Regions from separate parts of the Anoxybacillus sp. ST70 genome, predicted to be linked through region 3. Evidence: riboswitches for the same ligand, from Rfam matches in the RefSeq annotation. Region 3 holds a riboswitch; each other region holds the start of a gene.
The links. A riboswitch is a leader RNA that binds a small molecule or an ion and turns the genes downstream of it on or off. The one in region 3 is predicted to bind cobalamin.

Region 1: it holds a riboswitch for cobalamin, as region 3 does, so the genes downstream of both, metE (5-methyltetrahydropteroyltriglutamate--homocysteine S-methyltransferase) here and K1I43_RS02930 ((2Fe-2S) ferredoxin domain-containing protein) in region 3, are expected to answer to the same signal.
Region 2: it holds a riboswitch for cobalamin, as region 3 does, so the genes downstream of both, K1I43_RS06105 (ABC transporter substrate-binding protein) here and K1I43_RS02930 ((2Fe-2S) ferredoxin domain-containing protein) in region 3, are expected to answer to the same signal.

The regions. Positions count from the first base shown of each region.
Region 1 is NZ_JAHZOF010000011.1:46,025-52,850, reverse strand. Features, by position in the region: gene glmS (glutamine--fructose-6-phosphate transaminase (isomerizing)) at 1-349, shown strand, start outside; gene K1I43_RS13305 (acyl-CoA thioesterase) at 430-879, opposite strand; gene metE (5-methyltetrahydropteroyltriglutamate--homocysteine S-methyltransferase) at 870-3,146, opposite strand; cobalamin riboswitch at 3,288-3,477, opposite strand; partial or broken gene K1I43_RS13295 (ISL3 family transposase) at 3,786-4,186, shown strand; gene K1I43_RS13290 (MFS transporter) at 4,246-5,424, shown strand; gene K1I43_RS13285 (IS630 family transposase) at 5,480-5,992, opposite strand; gene K1I43_RS15950 (winged helix-turn-helix domain-containing protein) at 6,019-6,141, opposite strand; gene K1I43_RS15945 (helix-turn-helix domain-containing protein) at 6,235-6,534, opposite strand.
Region 2 is NZ_JAHZOF010000003.1:72,680-79,505, reverse strand. Features, by position in the region: gene K1I43_RS06110 (FecCD family ABC transporter permease) at 1-894, opposite strand, end outside; gene K1I43_RS06105 (ABC transporter substrate-binding protein) at 860-1,816, opposite strand; cobalamin riboswitch at 1,936-2,127, opposite strand; gene K1I43_RS06100 (ATP-binding protein) at 2,195-3,958, opposite strand; gene K1I43_RS06095 (response regulator transcription factor) at 3,955-4,671, opposite strand; gene ccsB (c-type cytochrome biogenesis protein CcsB) at 4,821-5,996, opposite strand; gene resB (cytochrome c biogenesis protein ResB) at 6,009-6,826, opposite strand, start outside.
Region 3 is NZ_JAHZOF010000001.1:557,456-564,281, forward strand. Features, by position in the region: gene K1I43_RS02910 (energy-coupling factor ABC transporter ATP-binding protein) at 1-256, opposite strand, end outside; gene K1I43_RS02915 (CbiQ family ECF transporter T component) at 240-962, opposite strand; gene K1I43_RS02920 (energy-coupling factor ABC transporter substrate-binding protein) at 955-1,224, opposite strand; gene K1I43_RS02925 (energy-coupling factor ABC transporter permease) at 1,221-1,949, opposite strand; gene K1I43_RS02930 ((2Fe-2S) ferredoxin domain-containing protein) at 1,967-2,329, opposite strand; cobalamin riboswitch at 2,487-2,668, opposite strand; gene K1I43_RS02935 (LacI family DNA-binding transcriptional regulator) at 2,752-3,786, opposite strand; gene K1I43_RS02940 (glycoside hydrolase family 31 protein) at 3,804-6,125, opposite strand; gene K1I43_RS02945 (alpha-amylase family glycosyl hydrolase) at 6,145-6,826, opposite strand, start outside.

The sequences.
Region 1 (6,826 bases), on a different contig from region 3:
TTCTTATATTCAAGCAGAAGGATTTGCAGGTGGAGAATTGAAGCACGGCACAATCGCCTTAATTGAAAACGGCACACCAGTGATTGCCCTAGCGACACAAGAACATGTCAACTTAAGCATTCGCGGGAACGTAAAAGAAGTTGTCGCTCGCGGCGCAAATCCGTGCATCATCTCGATGAAAGGATTAGACATGGAAGACGATCGTTTCGTCATCCCAGCCGTTCATCCGATGCTCACACCGCTTGTGTCTGTCGTGCCATTGCAATTAATTGCTTACTATGCAGCATTACACCGTGGCTGCGACGTCGACAAACCGCGCAACTTAGCGAAATCTGTAACGGTGGAGTAAAGCGTAGAATTGAGTAATAAAAAACACACGTCATAGATTACCTGTATGTAATCGGACGTGTGTTTTTTCATGTAAATATTTTATGCCTTATTGTTTCGTTTGTTTTGCTGATACAATTGTACGATTTGTTCCTCCTGTTCACGAATGATGACTTTCGGAACAGGGGTCGGTTTTTTATTTTGATCGATGGCGACCATTGTTAAAAAGCATGTGGTTGTTAAGTGATGTTCGCCTGTAAATAAATCTTCTGTTTCGACTTTGACGAATACTTTCATGGATGTGCGTCCGGTTGAGTAGACGAATGCTTCGAGTTTTAAAATATCGCCTACTTTCGCGGATGAAATGAAATCAACTTTGTCGATCGAAACGGTGACGACTGCTTTTCGCGCATGGCGCATGGCGGATATTGCCGCAATTTCATCAATATACGCTAAAACCGTACCGCCAAAAATCGTGCCGAGATGGTTCGTATCAGAAGGCAATACGAGCCGTGTTTGAATCGTTTTCGACTGCTCGACGCTCACTTCCATGCTTTCATCCCTCCATAAGCCAAGAGTTGCTGGCGATATTCGTGTGCGGCTTCCACCATCGCTTTGAGTGCATCGATAGCTTCTTTTTCTTTTCGCGTTTTTAATCCACAATCGGGATTGACCCAAAATTGTTCTGGACGAAGAACGCGAAGTGCCCGTTCGATTTGCTCACGTATTTCTTCTTTTGTCGGAATGCGCGGACTATGAATGTCATACACCCCTAAGCCAATTTCCTTTTGATACTCATATGTTTCAAATGATGAAACAAGTTCACCGTGGCTTCGCGACGATTCAATGGAGATGACATCCGCATCAAGCTCATCAATGATATGCATCATATGTTCAAACTGGGAATAGCACATATGTGTATGAATTTGCGTTTCCTCTTTCACCGATGAGGTAGCGAGACGAAACGCCATAACGGCATCTTCCCAATATGATGCATGTTTCTCTTTTTTGAGCGGTAATCCTTCCCGTAACGCTGGCTCATCGACTTGAATGATGCGTATGCCTTCCTTTTCTAACTGCAATACTTCCTCACGAATGGCGAGAGCGAGCTGCATCAGCACATGTTTTCGTGAAATATCGTCGCGAACGAACGACCAGTTTAAAATGGTCACAGGACCTGTCAGCATTCCTTTAACAGGTTTATTCGTCAGCGACTGAGCATACACGGTTTCTTCTACGGTCATCGGTTGTTGATAGGCAATATGGCTAAAAATAATGGGTGGACGAACACAACGTGATCCGTATGATTGTACCCAACCGTTTGTTGTGCATGCCATTCCTTGTAATTTTTCACCGAAAAATTCAACCATATCTGTGCGTTCAAATTCGCCGTGAACAAGTACATCAAGCTGTAGCTGTTCTTGAATCTTGATCCATTTTGCAATTTCTTTCTTTATAAACGACTTGTATTGGTTATCGTTCCATTCGCCTTTTTTCCACCTCATCCGAGCTTGGCGCACGTCGTTTGTTTGCGGGAAGCTGCCAATCGTCGTTGTCGGCAATAGTGGAAGCTGCAAATGTGCTTGTTGTGCTTTTTTTCTTTCGTTGTAAGGTGTTCGGCTTAACGGAACGGTGGTGATGTCGTTTGTTTGTTCTTGTTGTTGGCGGAACTTAGTGAAATAAGCGTTTGTTTGCTCATCGTATTTGATTAGGTCGTCGATTGTTGCGTTTCCTTTCATATATTCTGTAAGCATACGTATTTCATCTAATTTTTCATCGGCAAATGATAAAGCCCCAGCAAGCTCCGTTGGCAAGGCATGTTCATGTTTTGTCGTGACAGGGACGTGCAGTAAGCTACAAGACGGTTGAATGATGAGCTGTTCAGCAACGCCTGCTAAATGATGAAGGAGCGTTGCTTTTTGTGCAAGCGAGCTTTTCCATACATTGCGACCGTCTACAATCCCAGCAACTAATATTTTATCTTTTGGAAATCCGTGTATGTTTATATGTTTGACGTTTTCGCCATCGTCATGCACGAAATCAAGCCCAATGCCTGCGACAGGTAAAGCAACGATTTCACGATAATGCGATACGCTATCAAAATATGTTTGTAAAATAAGGTTTATATTTGGTACATCGTGATGAAAAACTTCATATACATCACGAAATGCATCGACTATATCGTCATCTATATGTTGAACGAGAATCGGTTCATCAATTTGTACTAATGACACGCCCGCTTCGCTTAGTTGTTTGAATAATTCCACATAAACTGGAACTAACTGGGCGAGATGTTTGCGCCACTCATTTCGTTCGTATTGTTTAGAAAGCAAAAGAAATGTAATCGGTCCAAGCAATACAGGTTTTGTTTCAATATGGAATGTTTCTTTTATTAGTTTGTATTCTTTTAATAGCTGATTTTCTACTAATTTCGGCTTCGTTTGCCCGATTTCAGGCACGATGTAATGGTAATTTGTATTAAACCATTTCGTCATTTCCAAAGCATGTTGTCCATTTGTGCCGCGTGCCATCGCAAAATATTGTTCGAGCGCATTGTCTATTTGTTGAAATCGTTCTGGAATATACCCGAACATAAATGCTGTATCTAACACGTGATCGTATAAAGAAAAATCCCCGATTGGAATGAGGTCGATTCCTTTCTCTACTTGTTTACGAATCGAATCAAGTCGAATGTGTTCCATCGTTTCTATGAATTGCTGTTCGTTGATTTGCCCATTCCAAAAAGATTCTAACGCTTTTTTCCATTCTCTTTTCTCACCAATGCGCGGATATCCTACATTTGAACTACGGATGAACAAGTTAAGCACCTCCAGTTATTTATATCCCAATCAAGCGAAAAAGCCCTCTTCCAAGCAGAAGGAGGGCATAGCTAGCTCGTATTGAGATACATGAAGTGCCTCAAGATCATATGTCCTCACTCCTCCCTATGACGCGTAGGTCGTAAGTGCATACAACAGGCAGGTCTCCTGACTTAGCTTCATCGCTGTTTATCTCCTTCCCATTTCGCATGAAACAGTGGATTGTGATAAACAACTCTGCATCACAGTGGCGCGACCGTGTTGGATTTTCACCAAACTTCCCTTTTAAGATTCACAGCATCTGTGAACCACCTGTTGCGTGAACTTATTATTTTATTGTATAAAATTCAGAATAAACGAACTTTTTGTTTTTTTCAACCGAAATATTTTTTCCCGTTGTTTTTAGAGATGTGGTATTATAAATGGGGATATTTTTCTTTTAAGTTAATATTGATATTTTATTGATAATTTTATGTTAAGAAGTATTGATTTTTTTGTTAAAGTTTTAAATGTATAAGATTAAATTATTTCAAACAAAACAAATTAGCTCATCACTACAATAGGTACTTGAAAAGCCGAGGATTTTCTTGTGCCGCCGTGTACGATATTTACTGATTTTCCCTTATAAGTACAAAGAAGGTTTGTCGTTTATTGAGACAATGTCCAGAGAAGCTGATGGAGGAAGAACGTCAAATCGTACGAGAATAGTGTAATGAAAGCGATGACTGAAAGTCTGTCTACCAATCGCTCCAACATTTTCGCTATGTGTCCAAAAGCCGAGACGAGCAGCAGGCGAAACGACGTTTGGAGGTTTGGATTCATGGGTATTCGTTTTGTCCTTGTTCGGTTGTGCGTGCCATCACAAAATCACGCGTCAAACGAACAGACGAAATCATATCGTGCATTTTATCGCCTTATTCGAATGGAAAATGGAGGGGATGAATAACACGATCAAGCTGATGAAACATCGAGGATATGGATACAGAAATATCCAACGTTTTGCATTGCGGGTTTGGTTAGAAACAGCTAACATACTTTAATGGCTTGTGCAAGTACATATTTTTGTGATGAACTAAATAATTAATAAAGGAGTATAAGTATGCGTACTATTCAATTTTTTGCAGTTCTAAGAGGACTTGCAATGGGATTATTTTCTCCTATATGGATTCTTTACTTGGTGGATCAAGGTTATGATTTACTACAAATCGGATTGCTAGGTACAATTTTCGAAATAGCAAAGTTAATTTTTGAAGTACCATCCGGAACATTTGCGGACCGATATGGTATCAAACTCTCAATTGCGGGTTCTTTTTTTCTCTCCGTTGTAACATGGGCTTTCTTTCCTTTCATTGATACATTAATTATTTGTATATTAGCTATGATTATATGGGCTTTATCAGATGCACTCATCTCTGGATCACTAGAAACTTGGATGAGTAGAGTTGTAGGAGAAGAGAGATTCGGGAAAGAAGTAATGAAAAATACTCAAATACTCATTGCATTTATTGTTGTTGGTAGTATTATTAGTGGTTACCTATACTCTTATAATATGTTCTTACCATTTATTATCGTAGTAGCACTTTATACAACCTTGTTTATATGGATGTCAATTTTTGTTGAAGTACCTATAGTTAAAATTGAACACGAACAGGAACATATTAAGGAGTCATTTTTAAATATCTTAAAACAAAGTTTAAAAATAGTTTTCCATAAACGAAAAGTATTGTTAATTGTATTATCTGGATTCTTTACCGCTTTAACTTACGATATGGTATCAAGATATTGGCAGCCCTTACTCCATGAGATGGGTTTTTCTGATACCGGACTAGGCTATATCTTTGCACTAGCAGGAATATTCGCTTTCATTCTCTTAGAAATAACAATGAAATTAGAGGAAAAAATAGAAACAAATCCATATATATCTTTAACAATTGTAGAATCAGTCAGCCTACTACTAGTAGGAGTATTAACAATAGGTTTCAAACCGTTAGGGGCAATCGCAACTTCAATATTGTTAGCAGTTGAAGATGTTAGACATCCAATCGTTATTAGTTATTTAAATAAATTTTTCCCGGATAATTACAAAAGTACTCTATTTTCTTTAAATTCAGGAGTTGGTGCCCTAGGAGAAATCTTATCTGGTGTTATCTTTGGAATTATTGCAGTAAAATTTGGACTAAAAACAACATTTTTGGTAGCTGCCATTTTTCTATTCCCAGCAATTGTTATTTATTGGGTAGTACCTGAAATCCATGATAAGACCACGTGTGTTGATTAACAATAATATCCATGACCATCATATATACATCCAAATTGACATTTTAATCTCTGGTTTACGCAGCACACCCGATGCGGCGTAACACCTCATCTGGGTGCTGTAAGACGTGTTGTTCAAACCGAGTAATCGACAGGGCAATATCGTTTTGATCTTTATGCAAGACGTTAGCGATGACTTCATCTTTCAGCCACTTCCACAACCGTTCAATCGGATTCAAATGTGGGGAATACGGTGGCAGAAAAATAAAATGAAACGCACCGCCTTCTTCGCTTTGAAGGAAAGTTTGCACCATGTTGGCATGATGAATACGCGCATTGTCCAACACAAGCACGATGAATCGGTCGGAATATTTCTCTTTTAACAGGCGTAAAAAGTCAAGGAACGTTTCGGCATTGGCGGATGATGCGCGATGAAACACGACATCGCCTTGTTGCACATCGACTGCGCCAAAAATGGATACGTGAGCGTGGTGACCGTAGCTTGGCACTTGTTTTTGATTCCCTACTTCTGCCCATGTCGTACGAAGCGCTTGATAGGCGCGAACATGCGTCTCATCGACATGAAGCAGAACAATTTCTTCCGTGATTCGTTTTTTTATAAACTCGAGTTCTTTTTAACCGCTTGAAGTACGGAATCGCCTTTGACAAGCTTATAGGTCGGGCGTGTCCATGACAAGCGAAGACGATGCAACAACTTCCGAATGCCTTCCCGTGACATCGAAACACCATAGGTTTGTTGGATGTAGGACTGCAATATACGTGTGTTCCATAATGAAGAAATGCCCCACCCGACATCCATAGGAGTGGTGGTTCATACCAGTTGTCTGATCTCCTGTTGTTGTTCTTCCGTCAGAAATGGCACGCGACCAGGTGGCAAGCGACGATCGAGCAAATGATCAAGCCCACCTTCATTAAAGCGTGCGACGTAGAGGGCAACCGATTGGCGGCATAGATTGACCATTTTTGCGACATCTTTGCCAAGAAACCCTTCCATGACGAGGCGAACGGCAGTCACTCGAACACGAAGAGAAGCATCTTTAATTTTCCGTTCTTGTTTCCGAAGTGTTCGAGGTGTCCAACCGTGATCATTTGTGATTTTCAGACGTTTCATATCATTTCCGCTCCTTTTATACGTGGGTATTTAGGAGCGGTATACCCATGGAAAAAGGTGGTCATACAGAAGTCATTGCTTTAAAGTGCATGTATATAGTTAGAAGAGTGCACTTCATATAGGGTATCGTATACGATAGCCTTGTTTCGTGTGAATAATTGTTACTTTTCAGGGGATCTTTCGTACAAAGAGGCTCTATGGCAAGTAACAGTAAGTACGCTGAGACTTCTACCCTAGTTCGACAGCGACTAGGCAAACAAAATGCCTCTCATCCCTTGATACGAAAGGGACG
Region 2 (6,826 bases), on a different contig from region 3:
GTATAAAAAGGAGAGCGGCAACAATTTTCGATGATTCGCCCCGCAAATAAGGCGAGTCATATGCGGAATAACGAGCCCGACAAATCCGATCGTTCCCGATACCGCTACCGCCCCTCCTGTAAGCAAGGAGGCGCTAAGTAAAATCGCTAGCTTTTTTTGTAACAAATGTACGCCAATATTGGCAGCGACCCGTTCACCGAATGAAAAAGCGTTTAACTCCCGAATATGTGCAAATAAACCGAGAGAACCGATGATAAAAAACGGAACAAATAAAGACACGTACGACCAGCCGCGCATCGCCACGCTCCCCATGAGCCAGCTAATGACTTGACGCAATTCTTCGCCGCTAAAAGCGACCATAAGCGAAATGAGCGAACCGAAAAACGCATTTATGATAATACCGATTAAAACAATCGTCTCCATCGCCATATTTCGTTCCGCAAGCCGTGCAAATAATAAAACAAACAATAATGTCACGAGCGCAAATATGATGCTAACGATCGGGAGCGTAAAACGTCCGAGAAGCGAAAACTGAAGCTGAAAGAAAAAGACGAGCACTGCGCCAACGGCTGCCCCAGACGATACCCCGATTGTATACGGATCGGCAAGAACGTTTTTCAAAAGTCCTTGAAACGCTACCCCTGCCAGTGCTAATGATGCCCCGATCAGAAAGGCGAGTATCACTCTCGGTAAACGAATCGCAACAATAATTTGCGAAACGGTGGCAGGAACATTTGTCGGCGTATGAAACAACTGATGTAATACCGTCTCCCATATAGAAGAAAAGGGAATCGATTGTGATCCAATCGATACCCCTAATAACAAGGCAATCGTTGCAATAAGCGATGCGCTCATGTAATTATTTAAAAATGTCTGGATAAACGACTTTGGCAATTTCTTCGACCCCTTCAGCTAAACGTGGTCCTGGACGAGAAACTAAATCAGAATTGACATCGTATACTCGTTTATTTTTAATTGCAGGGACATCTTTCCAAGCTGGGCGAGCGAGCACTTGCTCGACAGCGTTCGGTGTGTAATAACCGTATGTCGTAATAATGACATCTGGATTTAACGCCACCGCATCTTCTTCTGTAAACATCGGCCATCCTTCTTGATCGCCTGCTGCATTTTTCGCATGAATGATCGTTAACATTTCATCCATAAACGTTCCTTTTCCAGCCGTATAAATTTCTGGTGCAGGAGAAACTTCCACCCAAACGGTTGCCTCTTCTTTTACTTCTTTTGCTTTTTCCGCAATGGCATCAATTTTTTGCTTCATTTGCTGCACAACATCGGCTGCCTCTTTCTCTTTCCCTGTCGCTTTCCCAATCAATTCAATCGACGCATATACATCGTTGAACGATGTGGCGTTTGGCACAACAATCACTGTAATGCCTGCATCTTTTAATTGCTTTAATCCTTCCTCAGAATTGTGAGCGCTTGATGCATGCGCAAGCACAATGTCTGGTTGAAGTGAAATAATTTTTTCAACATTAAACTCCATGCCACCAATTTTTTCTTTGTTTTTCACATCTTCTGGATAGTTATCAAAATCGCTTACACCGACAATTTTGTCGCCAAGCCCTAACGCGTATGCAATTTCTGTATTGCTCGGAATGAGTGAAACGATTTTTGTCGGTTCTTTTTCAATCGTGACATCGCCAACCGCATCTTTTACCGTAACCGGAAATGCAGCCTCCTCTGTTTTCGCCTCTTGCTTCGTTTCTTTCGCTGGCTCCGCGTTATTGCTGCACGCGGCTAATCCGAGCGTCAATACAAGCGCAAGAAGCCACACATATTGTTTCCATTTTTTCATCGTTTTTCCCCCTTTTATGTATGTCAAATAAAAAAGCCCATTCCTAATGGAATGAGCTGGAAACAACAAAAGACAATCACTTCCCCTTGTCGTTTCGCCGTCTCACTCCCCGAAGACGCGAATGACGGTGCAAAAAGGCAGGTCTACTGACTTATGCGTCATCCTACTTTGAAGCCTTCCCGTACGAATTGTACAGTGGCGGTTTTCATTTCGTCAGCATTTACAGTTGCGGGGACAGTTCTGGACTTGCACCAGATTCCCTATTAAGTCTACTAGGTTGCCCGTTCGACACCTTTTTGCAACGAACGTATGTAATTGTCGAACAATTTCTACGTTTCTATCATAACGAAAAACGTCACTGATGACAATAAAAATTTTCTACTTCAATGGCAATGTAAACGTAAACGTCGTTCCTTCCCCTAGTTTGCTATGGACAGCGATCGTTCCTTTATGCGCTTCAACGATGTTTTTCGCAATCGCAAGACCTAAACCTGTACCTGAGCGCCCGCGCGTGCGTGCTTTATCTGCTTTATAAAAACGCTCAAACACAAACGGCAAATCTTCTTCTGCGATGCCTGAGCCAGAATCTTGCACAGAGATGCGCACGACTTCTTCCCCTGCATCGACAATGACACGTACTTCGCCACCGTTATCTGTATGACGAAGCGCATTATCGATTAAATTCGTCAACACTTGTTCAATTCGGTCAGGATCGAATGAAACGATGAGCTCATCGTTCATTTCAACAAGCAAATGAACTCCTTTTTCTTTCGCTAACGCTTGAAACTTATGAATGATGCGCTCGATATACGGTCTAAGCGGCACTTGTTCTTCATGAAGCGTTAAATGCCCTGCTTCCATGCGCGCTAAATCAAGCAAATCGTTGACAAGGCGACCCATGCGCAACGATTCATCGTAAATTACTTTTGCCAATTCTTTTTTCTCTTCATCTGTCGCGGCAATATCATCGACGATCGCTTCGCTATACCCTTGCAACATCGCAATCGGCGTGCGCAACTCATGCGAGACGTTTGCGATAAAATCTTTGCGCAACTTATCAAGCCGTCGTTCCTCCGTCATATCGCGAAGCACCGCAACAGCACCCCGAATGACTTTGCCATTGTATAACGGCGTCATAACAATGACCCAATTGCGACCTTGTAAAGCCATTTCTATCGCTTGTTCTTTTTCCTCCGCGACCGCTTTCGTAAACAATTCATTCACTTCGGGAGGAAGTGGCAATAAATCATCGCTTTGCCCTTGTTCATAATACCACGCTTGTAAAAATCGGTCAGCTGGTGGGTTTGTAATGAGCACTTCCCCGTTTCGATTGAATGTAATGACACCATCGGCCATGCTACTTAAAATGCTTGCTAATTGCTCCTTTTCTTGATTTAACGCATTAATATGAAACTGCAACTGCCGTCCCATTTGATTAAAAGCCATCGCAAGTTCCCCGATTTCATCATGCGTGACAATCGGCACTTTTGAATCAAATTTTCCACGCGCAATTTCGAATGCCACTTGCCTCATTTTTCGAAGCGGCGCTGTAATGCGTGTAGATAAGAAAAAGGCAAACACGGTCGTTAATACAATGGCGATAAACGCGGCAAGAAAAATAAATTTTGTCGTTTGCTTTGTCGTTTCTTCTACCGCTTTTAACGACTGATATACAAATACCGCGCCATTTCCATCCGACGTATGAAGCGGAACACCGACAATAAATAGTTCATTATATTCGTCGTTTCGCATCGTTTGATTTGGCATAAGGGTTCGTTTCACTACTTTTTTCCCATCAAATACGCGCCCTAACTGTTGATCTTGCTGAATGAACGAGAGCGGCAAATCAGGAAGTTTTTCATTTGGCGAATACCAATAATGACGATCATCGATAATGATCATTAACTTTGTTACATCATCCACCATCGTCCACGCAATGGAGCGCGCAAACTGCTCGTCATGTTCAGCGACAACGCGAGCCACTTTTGTCGCTTGTTGAGTAAGTTGATCACTTGTTTTTTCTAAATAATATTTTTCAAAAAAACCGAGCAATAAGACGGTTAAAATAAAAAGGACGAAAGCAACAAGCAACAAAATCGTCAGCCATAGTTTGCCGACTACACTACGCCATAACGCCATCATTCATTCACGACCTCAAATTTATACCCGACACCCCAAACGGTGACGATCATTTTCGCTGCAGCTGGCGACACTTTATTTAATTTTTCACGCAATCGCTTGACGTGCGTATCCACTGTGCGCAAGTCGCCAAAAAATTCGTAATGCCATACTTCTTTTAACAACTGTTCACGGTCAAACACTTTATCTGGCGATTTCGCTAAAAAGTGAAGCAACTCATATTCTTTCGGAGTTAAACTGACTTCATGTCCATCCGCTGTCACACGATGCGCATCATGATCAATTGTTAAATGCGGGAAAACAAGCACATCCCGTGCTGTCGTATCTGTCGGTACATATGGAGAGTTGGCTGTGCGACGAAGCAGCGCTTTTACACGAAGCACAACTTCACGCGGACTGAACGGTTTTACGATATAATCGTCCGTTCCTGCTTCAAACCCTTGCACGCGGTTCGCTTCCTCTCCTTTTGCTGTCAACATAATGACAGGCGTTGCTTTTTTCTCACGCAACTGTTTACATACTTCAATCCCATCTTTTCCTGGTAACATGAGATCAAGCAAAATTAAATCATAATCATTTTCAATGGCTAACGCTAGCGCTTCTTCGCCGTTTTCCGCCTCATCAATGACATATTGCTCACGTTCTAAATACATGCGAAGCAAGCGGCGAATTCGTTCTTCATCATCCACAACTAAAATTTTAATTTCCTTCTCCATGATGTCATACCTCCTCCTTTTCTATTGTACAAAACCGCCAAACTTTTTTCTACTTCTCGTGAAGAAAACTCGCATTCTTCCCCATGCTTAGAAGCAGGGGTTTCCTGCGAGATTTTTCATGAAAAAACGCCTTCGTGGCGAAGGCGTTTTTAAGATCCAGCATATGAGTGTAAACCGGCAATGACTAAGTTTACCGCCACTAAGTTAAACATAATGATCGCAAAGCCAATAACCGCAAGCCATGCGGAACGTTCACCATGCCATCCTTTCGATAGTCGCAAATGTAAAAAGGCAGCATAAAACAACCACGTAATGAGCGCCCATACTTCTTTCGGGTCCCATCCCCAAAAACGCGTCCATGCGATTTGCGCCCAAATCATCGCAAAAATAAGCGCACCGAGCGTAAATACTGGAAAGCCGATCGCTACGGAACGATAACCGATTTCATCAACTAAATCTAAATTGACGTTTTTCACAAGCGGTTGTAATGCGGCTGCGATACGTTTGCGTAAAAGCAGGCGAAGCAATCCGTATAGCGCAAGCCCAGAAAATAAAGACCAAATGACCGTATTTAATTTCCGCGCGTTAATGATCGCTGGCATGTCCACAAGTGGCTTCATGCGCTCTTCTGTTTTTAGCACTCCTTCATGCGGGCCAACAAGCGCGGGCATATGGTATACCATTTCATCTTGCTTGCCATTTTTATCGATCCACTCAAATGTTGCTTCATAACCAGCAACGCGAAACGATGTTGTCACGATGACAAAACCAAGCGTACTAATTAAGAAAAATAATACAAATTCAAGCCAAAACGTTCGCTTACTCGGTTTTGATTGATCGACAACACGAATTAAATAAATGATTCCGGCGGCAAAACTAATAGCTAAAATGGCTTCTCCAGCTGCTGCTGTCGTCACATGAATATGCAACCAATCGCTTTGTAAAGCTGGGATGAGCGGTGAAATTTCCCGCGGAAACATGCTCGCATAAGCGATGACTAAAATGGCAATCGGTAAAGTAAATAAGCCGAGCAAGCTCGTTTTGTAAATAAAATAAATGACGATAAACGCGCCGACAAGCATCATGCCAAAAAACGTTGTAAACTCAAACAAATTGCTGACAGGTGCATGTCCAGCGGCAATCCAACGCGTAATAAAATAACCGAGTTGAGCGACAAAACCAATGATCGTCACAAAAATCCCGATCGTTGCCCAACGGTCTACCCCTTCTTTCTTTTTGACACGAATCGCGCCACCAAAGAAAAGCGTTGCAACTAAATATAGAACAAATGCCACGTATAGTAACGTGCTACTTAGCTGAACCACGATGTTCCCCCCTTATAACCGCTTGTCCGCTTGATCGATTGGCATGACAAACGGCGTATCATGAAATATACTTTCCAACTCTTTTTTCAGCCCAAACCAGTTTTTATTCGTATGTGCGGCAACGAGCACCTCGTCGTTGATCCGTTGAATCCATACGCGGCGATGGTTCCAATACATCCCTTGAATAAGGCCGATCATAAAAATCGCGCCGCCAACGCCTAAAATCCAAAGTGTAAAATCACGACGCACCGTTAATGCGGATACATTTCGTGTTTCAATATTCGCAAACGCCATTTTATATTTGTTATTACCAAGCGGTTCAATCGTTTGACGAATGGCGGTGAAGCTTACTTCGCCTTTCGGACGATCCGGAGCAAACATTTTAAATACGAATGCTGGATTGTTCGGTACTTTCGAACGCGTATTTGGATTGCCGTTTTCATCAAAATAAAAATCTGGAAAATAGCTTAATAGTTGCACTTTATACCCGTTACCAAGATCATATTCTTTTTCTGGTTGAATTAAATCAACTGTAATTGTACCGAACGATTTGTTCGTTTCCTTGTCGGTGAGATGAAACGACATGCTTTTTAATTCATCTAGCTTAAAATCAACTTGGTATAATGCGTAATGATCGTGTTTTAACGGTTCATTCACTCGAATCGAAAAGCTTTTTATTTTTTTTAATTTCGGTTCTTCTCCCGGAACGGCCGGGCCGATACGCTCGTACAATACGACGTCCGTTTGATAGTTTTTCGCCATCATTCCGCTACCGATGCGATCAATGGCCGCTTGAAATGCTTCTTTCTCTTTTCCTTTCTCATATACTT
Region 3 (6,826 bases):
GGTTTTGAAAAACGACGCCGACATGCTGGCGCAAATCATATCGCTGACGCCGATCTGCTACCTTTTTGCCTTCCCAATATACGTCTCCTTTCGTCGGACGGTAAATGCCGTTTGCATGAAGGAGCCATGTCGTTTTTCCACAACCGTTTTTCCCAATTAACGCATATTTTTTCCCACGCTCAATCGTAAGCGATACACCTTTTAATGCGGATACGCCGTTTCGGTACGTATAATGAACATCATGAAACGTTAACATATAAGACCTCCATCATAAGTAAAACAACAAACCATACACACGCTTCAATCACATATTTGCGCGGCAATTGTTCGTCCCCACAAATCGGAAAAATAAACGATACGTTCCGCGCCGCTTGTGCAATGATCGTCGCTTCGTAGTCGCGCATCGCTTGGCGAAACAGTTGTGCCACCGCAAGCGACGCGAGGCGCCAACTTCGTTCACCATTTTTTATTCGCACCGTCATAAACAATTGCATCGCTGCTTTTTCTAACACGAAAATGAAGCGATACGTCAATAACAGTAGCTCAATAAATGCTTTAGGGACGTGCCACCTGCTTAACCCATGGACAATGCGAAAAAATGGTGTTGTGATTGCGAGAAAAAAGAGGGCAAATGAACTTGCCAATGCTCGCAAGCAAATCGTCGCCGCTTCCGCCATATTTTCGCTGACAAAATGAATCGTCTGATCAACCGTAAAAAGAAGCGGAACACAACTTCCGATCACGACAAGCACGATGATGACAAAAAAGCGAACACAAACACGCCAAGGCAAGCGCGCATGATAAAGAAGCCAACTAAACAACCAAACGACGATGATACAGCGAACGACATTCGTTCCACATAATGCCCATATGAGCCAGACAAATGTCAGCGTCAGTTTAAAAGTGATATTTAGTTTAGCAAGCTCGTTTCGGTAAGCCCATTCATCAAGCCAACTAACCATTTCGCTTTCGCCCTTTATATAGCCCGATAATATATCCAATGACTCCAGCACCAAGCGCTGCTTGTAATGAAAATAGCAACGTTTCCACCTCACCGCCTGGCGGCTCAAATAAAACATCAAACCACGGTTCATAATGCGGAGCGATTTGTTGAATCATTTCTTCTGCAAGCGTATCAGCCCCAGCGAACTCTGTATTTTTCACAATAAATAGCGGCAGCACGATCAACAGAGCGGCAATGAACAACAATAGACGATTGCTCATTTAAAAAACACTCCTCTCTCCTCTAACACATCTAACTCTCGCTTCGAGTACGTATGCAAAAAGTTCCATACAACAACGGTAAGAAGTCCTTCCGTAATCGCAAGCGGAACTTGTGTCAGTGCAAAAATGGAAGCGAATTTCAAAAATGCGCCCCATACGCCGCTTGTCACATCTGGAAATGCTAGGGCGAGCTGAAACGACGTCATAACGTATGTTGCCAAATCAGCCATCATCGCTGCTAAAAAGACGGATATACGCACGGATATTCCACACTTTTTACATATAACAAACAAACCGTACGCAACGAGCGGACCAACAACAGCCATAGAAAAAGCATTCGCCCCTAGCGTCGTCAAACCTCCATGCGCCAGCAAAAGCGCTTGAAATAATAGCACTGCTGTACCGATGACCGTCATAATAAACGGTCCAAATAAAAGCGCACCAAGTCCTGTCCCAGTCGGATGCGAGCTACTTCCCGTCACCGATGGAATTTTTAATGCCGAGAGAACGAATGTAAACGCCGTCGCGAACGCAAGAAGTAGTTTCACCTCCGGCTTTTGTTTCATCAAATGTGAAACATGGCGCATGCCAACAAAGAAAAATGGCAAAAAGAGTAACCACCAAACGAGCGCCCAATGCCAAGGTAAAAATCCTTCCATAATATGCATCGCATATGCAGATGGAGAAAGGGCGAAAAGAATGTACACAGCAATACAAATCGTCATCCACCATGTTTTTTTTCTCACTTTTCTTTCCCCCTTGTCGCCTGACTATATTTCGGCATCTTAAAATTTTCATCATATGTGTACGTCACGTAATCACATAACATGTCGCCATCACGTATATGTTTTCGGACAATGTCCCGTGCAACGTGCTCATCGATCGTACGATACCAAACACCTTCTGGATACACGATAACAACACACGCATCTTCACAGCGACCATTGCACCTCGTTCGCGTCGTATGCACGTCGGCATGTAGTTGAAGTTGATCAATTTCATCACGAATGGCTTGCGTCACCTCCTCTCCTCCCTTTCGCATGCAGCTCCCTCCGTTGCAAATGAGCACATGATGCTTCGTTCCTTGCAAATTCCACGTCGCCATATATCTTCGCTCCTTTTATCAAAAATAAAAAAAGCACCCCTAGGCAGAGGTGCAGAAAAAACGAAAGATTCAAAAAATAGAGCATACGCCATCTAAGCATACATCATCGCTATAACGTCCATCGTTCCCGCACGTCTACCTATATTCCCGTAGGCAGCCGACGTATCGCAAGCAGGCAGGTCTCCTGGCTTAGGTTCATCATTTCGCTGCGCCTTCCCAAAAAATCAGTGGCACGTTGCAACGAAACTCCCCATCACAGTGGCGGGTACCGCGACGGCTTTGCACCGTTCTTCCCTTTTCAGCATACGTTTGTATGCACCGTACTTGCTCATCGTATATGCGTTTTCAAAGAACATGATGTTAATCATATGATACACCATTTTTTTCTTCTTGCCTATCCTGTTTACGAAAAAAGCACCTTCTTATTCAGAAGGCGCTTTGTAGTAATCGCACGAAAATCGTTTCACGAGCGTATGTGGAATGATAATTCGTTTAATCGGCTCATTCGGATTTTCGATTTGTTGTATTAAATTTCTTGCCGCTTCAAAGCCAAGTTGGAAAATGTTAATGTCTACCGACGTTAACGGCGGACGGGAAATTTCCGATAAAAGGACGTTGTTAAAGCTGACGATCGATAAATCCGTTGGCACGCTTAAGCCCATTTCTGCAAGCGTATTTAAGACACCGAGCGCCATTAAATCGTCGGCGACAACGAGCGCAGTTGGCGGCTCAGCGAGTGAAAGCAGCTCTTTCATCGCCTCTTGTCCGCCTTCTTTTAAAAACTCTTCATGTACAATGTAATCTTTTCGATACGTCAGCCCTGCCGATTTTAACGCTTTTTCATATCCGCGCAAACGATCCATCGTCACAATGAGATTGACGTTTCCGCCGACAAAAGCGATGCGCTCATGACCGAGTTCAATTAAATATTCTGTCGCCTCGCGCGCCGCGCGCACGTTATCGTTATCGACATGTGTAATTTCCTCCGCTTTTTTATGCGGTTTCCCGATGACGACAAACGGCACGTCTTCTTTTTGCAAATACGCCATAATTTTATCGTTCGCACGCGAATACAGCAAAATGACTCCATCGACGCGCTTTCCTTGTACCATATGCACGACGCCATCGTAAATTTCCGCTTCCGTTTCCCCCGTCGATAACTGCAGCGCATATTGACGATCGTGCACCGCTTTACTGATGCCGCGAATGACTTCTGGGAAAAACGGGTTTTGAAACGCCTTATCCGCTGAGCTTGGCATAATTAAGCCGATGACTTGCGTCGACTTATTTGCTAAGCTGCGCGCGATAAAATTCGGATGATAGCCAAGCTCTTTCATCGCCTCGCGCACTTTTTTCTTCGTTTTCTCGCTAATGCGCGGGCTATCTGCGATGACACGTGAAACAGTCGATGGTGCGACATTCGCTCGCTTCGCTACATCTTTAATTGTTACTGTCATAAAAAATCCCCCATCTCTTACAAAACAATTGCCGCTTCCTCTACCGCTCGTTGTTCACCGTTTACAACAACCGTTAACGGTACGTCTCCAACGAACACGACACGCAACTGCCAAGTTGGTTCGTACGCCCCTTCTGTTTCTACTTCGAAATGAACGGTATCATCCAAAAACGTCGCACGAATATGCATGTGTACATATTCGCCTTTTTCATACGCAAACGTCGTACCGTCATCATCGTAAAGCGTATATATCGATGTTCCTTCCTTCATTGTATACACATATAACGTCAACTGTTCATCCTCAATGAACGTCGATGGCTTCACTTTCGCGTGAGCAATCATTGCCCCTTCCTTCACGTATATTGGCAAACGATCAAGCGGGGCTTCAACGATGTATCTTCGTCCACCTTCAAATCGCTCTTTCGTCCAATAATCGATCCAGCGTCCTTCTGGAAAATAAACGATGCGATGTTTCGTATATGGGCGAACGATCGGTGCGACCATCACTTGTTCCCCGACCATAAACTGATCCGATATATTCCACGTTTCTTCATCGTTCGGATATTCCATCATGAGCGGACGCATCATCGGCACACCTGTTTTATGCGCTTCAAAACATAACGTATATAAATGTGGAAGCCATTCATAACGCAATTCAATATATCGTTTAATCATTTGTTCATACCGTTCCCCAAATGCCCACGGTTCTTGCCGCGCAAAACCGATCGCACAATGGTTGCGAAAATATGGGAAAAAGGCGCCGACTTGCGTCCAACGAACGAGCAACTCCCCATTCGTATCATGCGCAAAGCCACCGACATCCGCCCCGCAAAATGCAACAGCGGACACACTTAAGTTTAAACACATCGGCAACGAAAGCTCAACATGTTCCCAAAAACTGCGGTTATCGCCCGTCCATACCGCTGCATAGCGATGAATGCCGGAAAACCCTGCGCGCGTCAATACGAACGGACGTTTTCCTTTCAATTGCTTTTTCAATCCGTGATATGTCGCCTCTGTCATCATCATGCCATATACGTTATGCACTTGACGATGCGTTTTCCAGCCGTCATGAACAACGTGTTCGTCGATCGTTTTCGTTTCATTAAACACGGACGGCTCATTCATATCGTTCCAAATCCCTTCTATGCCGATGTTTGTATAAAACGCGTGTTGTTCCCCCCACCACTTTCGCACTTTTTTCTTTAAAAAGTCTGGGAACACGCTCGTCCCCGGCCAAACGTCTCCTTTGTATAACGTTCCATCTGCATATTTACAAAAATAATCTTTTTGCACCCCATCGCGATACGTCTCGTATTCCGCATCGACTTTCACGCCCGGATCTACAATCGGAACGATATGAACCCCTTGTTCTTTCGCATATTGAACGAGCGATTGCGGATGTGGAAATCGTTTTTGATCAAATGTAAACACACGATACTCATCCATATAATGAATATCTAAATACACCGCATCAAGCGGAATTTGTTTCGTGCGAAACGTATGAATTAATTCGCGCACTTCTTGTTCCGTTTCATAACTATAACGCGATTGATGATACCCAAGCACCCATTTAGGCGGCAGCGGCATGCGACCAATGAGGTGCGTATATTGCGTTAACACATCTTTCGGATGCGGCCCAGCAAACACATAATAATCGAGCGCTCCCCCATCTGATGTAAATGTGTAAAACGATTCATGACGTAAATCAAACGTCGTTTTATACGTATGGTCAAAAAAGATGCCGTGCGCATGTCCGTTTTTTAACACCATCATGTACGGATGTGATTGATATAGCGGATCTGTTTCTAAATTGTGTGGCGCATACACGTCTGTATTCCACATCGTCCATACTTCGCCACGCTTATTTAATACACCCGTTTTCTCTCCTAAACCGTATACGACATCTGTCGGAGCGAGCGCATGTGTACAACGCATGCGCCCTTTCGCTTCAAAACATACAGGTTGTACGTCGCGAACAAGAAGCGTCCCTTCCTGATCGTATATCGCTAAACGAAACGGACTTCGCTCGATGATGACCGTCAGCTGTTTCGTCTGTAGTGTCCAACCGTTTTCTTCTTCACGAACGCGCACGTCCACTTTTTCTGGCGTTGCGACGACCGCAGGACTGACAGAGACGTACTTTTGAGCGAACGGATCGATCGTCACTCGAACGATATCATCACGATAAAAATGTATTTTACCCGATGCCCGCTCGCACGTAAATGCAAATATTTGCTTTTTTCCTTCAATTTTTTGCACATGTCCAATCGGTTGCCATCTTTCCGCTTCATCCGTCTGATCGACCGGCCGAATCGCAAAACTTGTATCTTCTAGCATGCTCTCTCCCCCATCATCATTATGCTTTTCGTTTGCGCGCGAAGTATAAAAACAGACCAAATGCCGTATATACCGCAAGAAGCGCCGCAATAAACGGAATGTTTAATCCCGTTTTTGGCGCAAGCACGTAAATTTCCGCCGTTTCGCGATCTAAAATGATGTCGTACTTGCCGTCTTTGCTGCGCACTAAATCTCCCGCCAGCAACCCGCGCAATTCTTTTCCTTGTTCTAGCTCATCGTCGAGCGTCACTTTTTGCGTTTTTGACGTATTATTGATCGCAATTACCGTCGTTTCCTTTCCATACGTCCGCTTAAATAGAGCCATGCCATCTTTTTCATAAAGCAATTCAAAATCACCGCGACGAAGCGACGGAAGTGTCTCGCGCAATTCTCCGAGCTTTGTCACATAATCAATCAACTCTTTATCGGTACGGAAATTCATTAAACGACGGTTATCTGGATCTTCCCCACCGTCAAGCGCAATTTCTGTTCCATAGTACATGATTGGAATGCCCGGCGCTGCAAACAAATACGTCAATCCGAGCTTTAAACGCGTCACCGGATTGATGCGATTTTGCAACGCTAAACGCGTAAACCGAACGGTATCGTGATTGTCTAAAAACGTTCCGAGCAAATACGGTCGGTCATAAAACGCCACGTTTCGCTTCCATACGTTGTAAAGCGGCTCAAGCGATTGATCG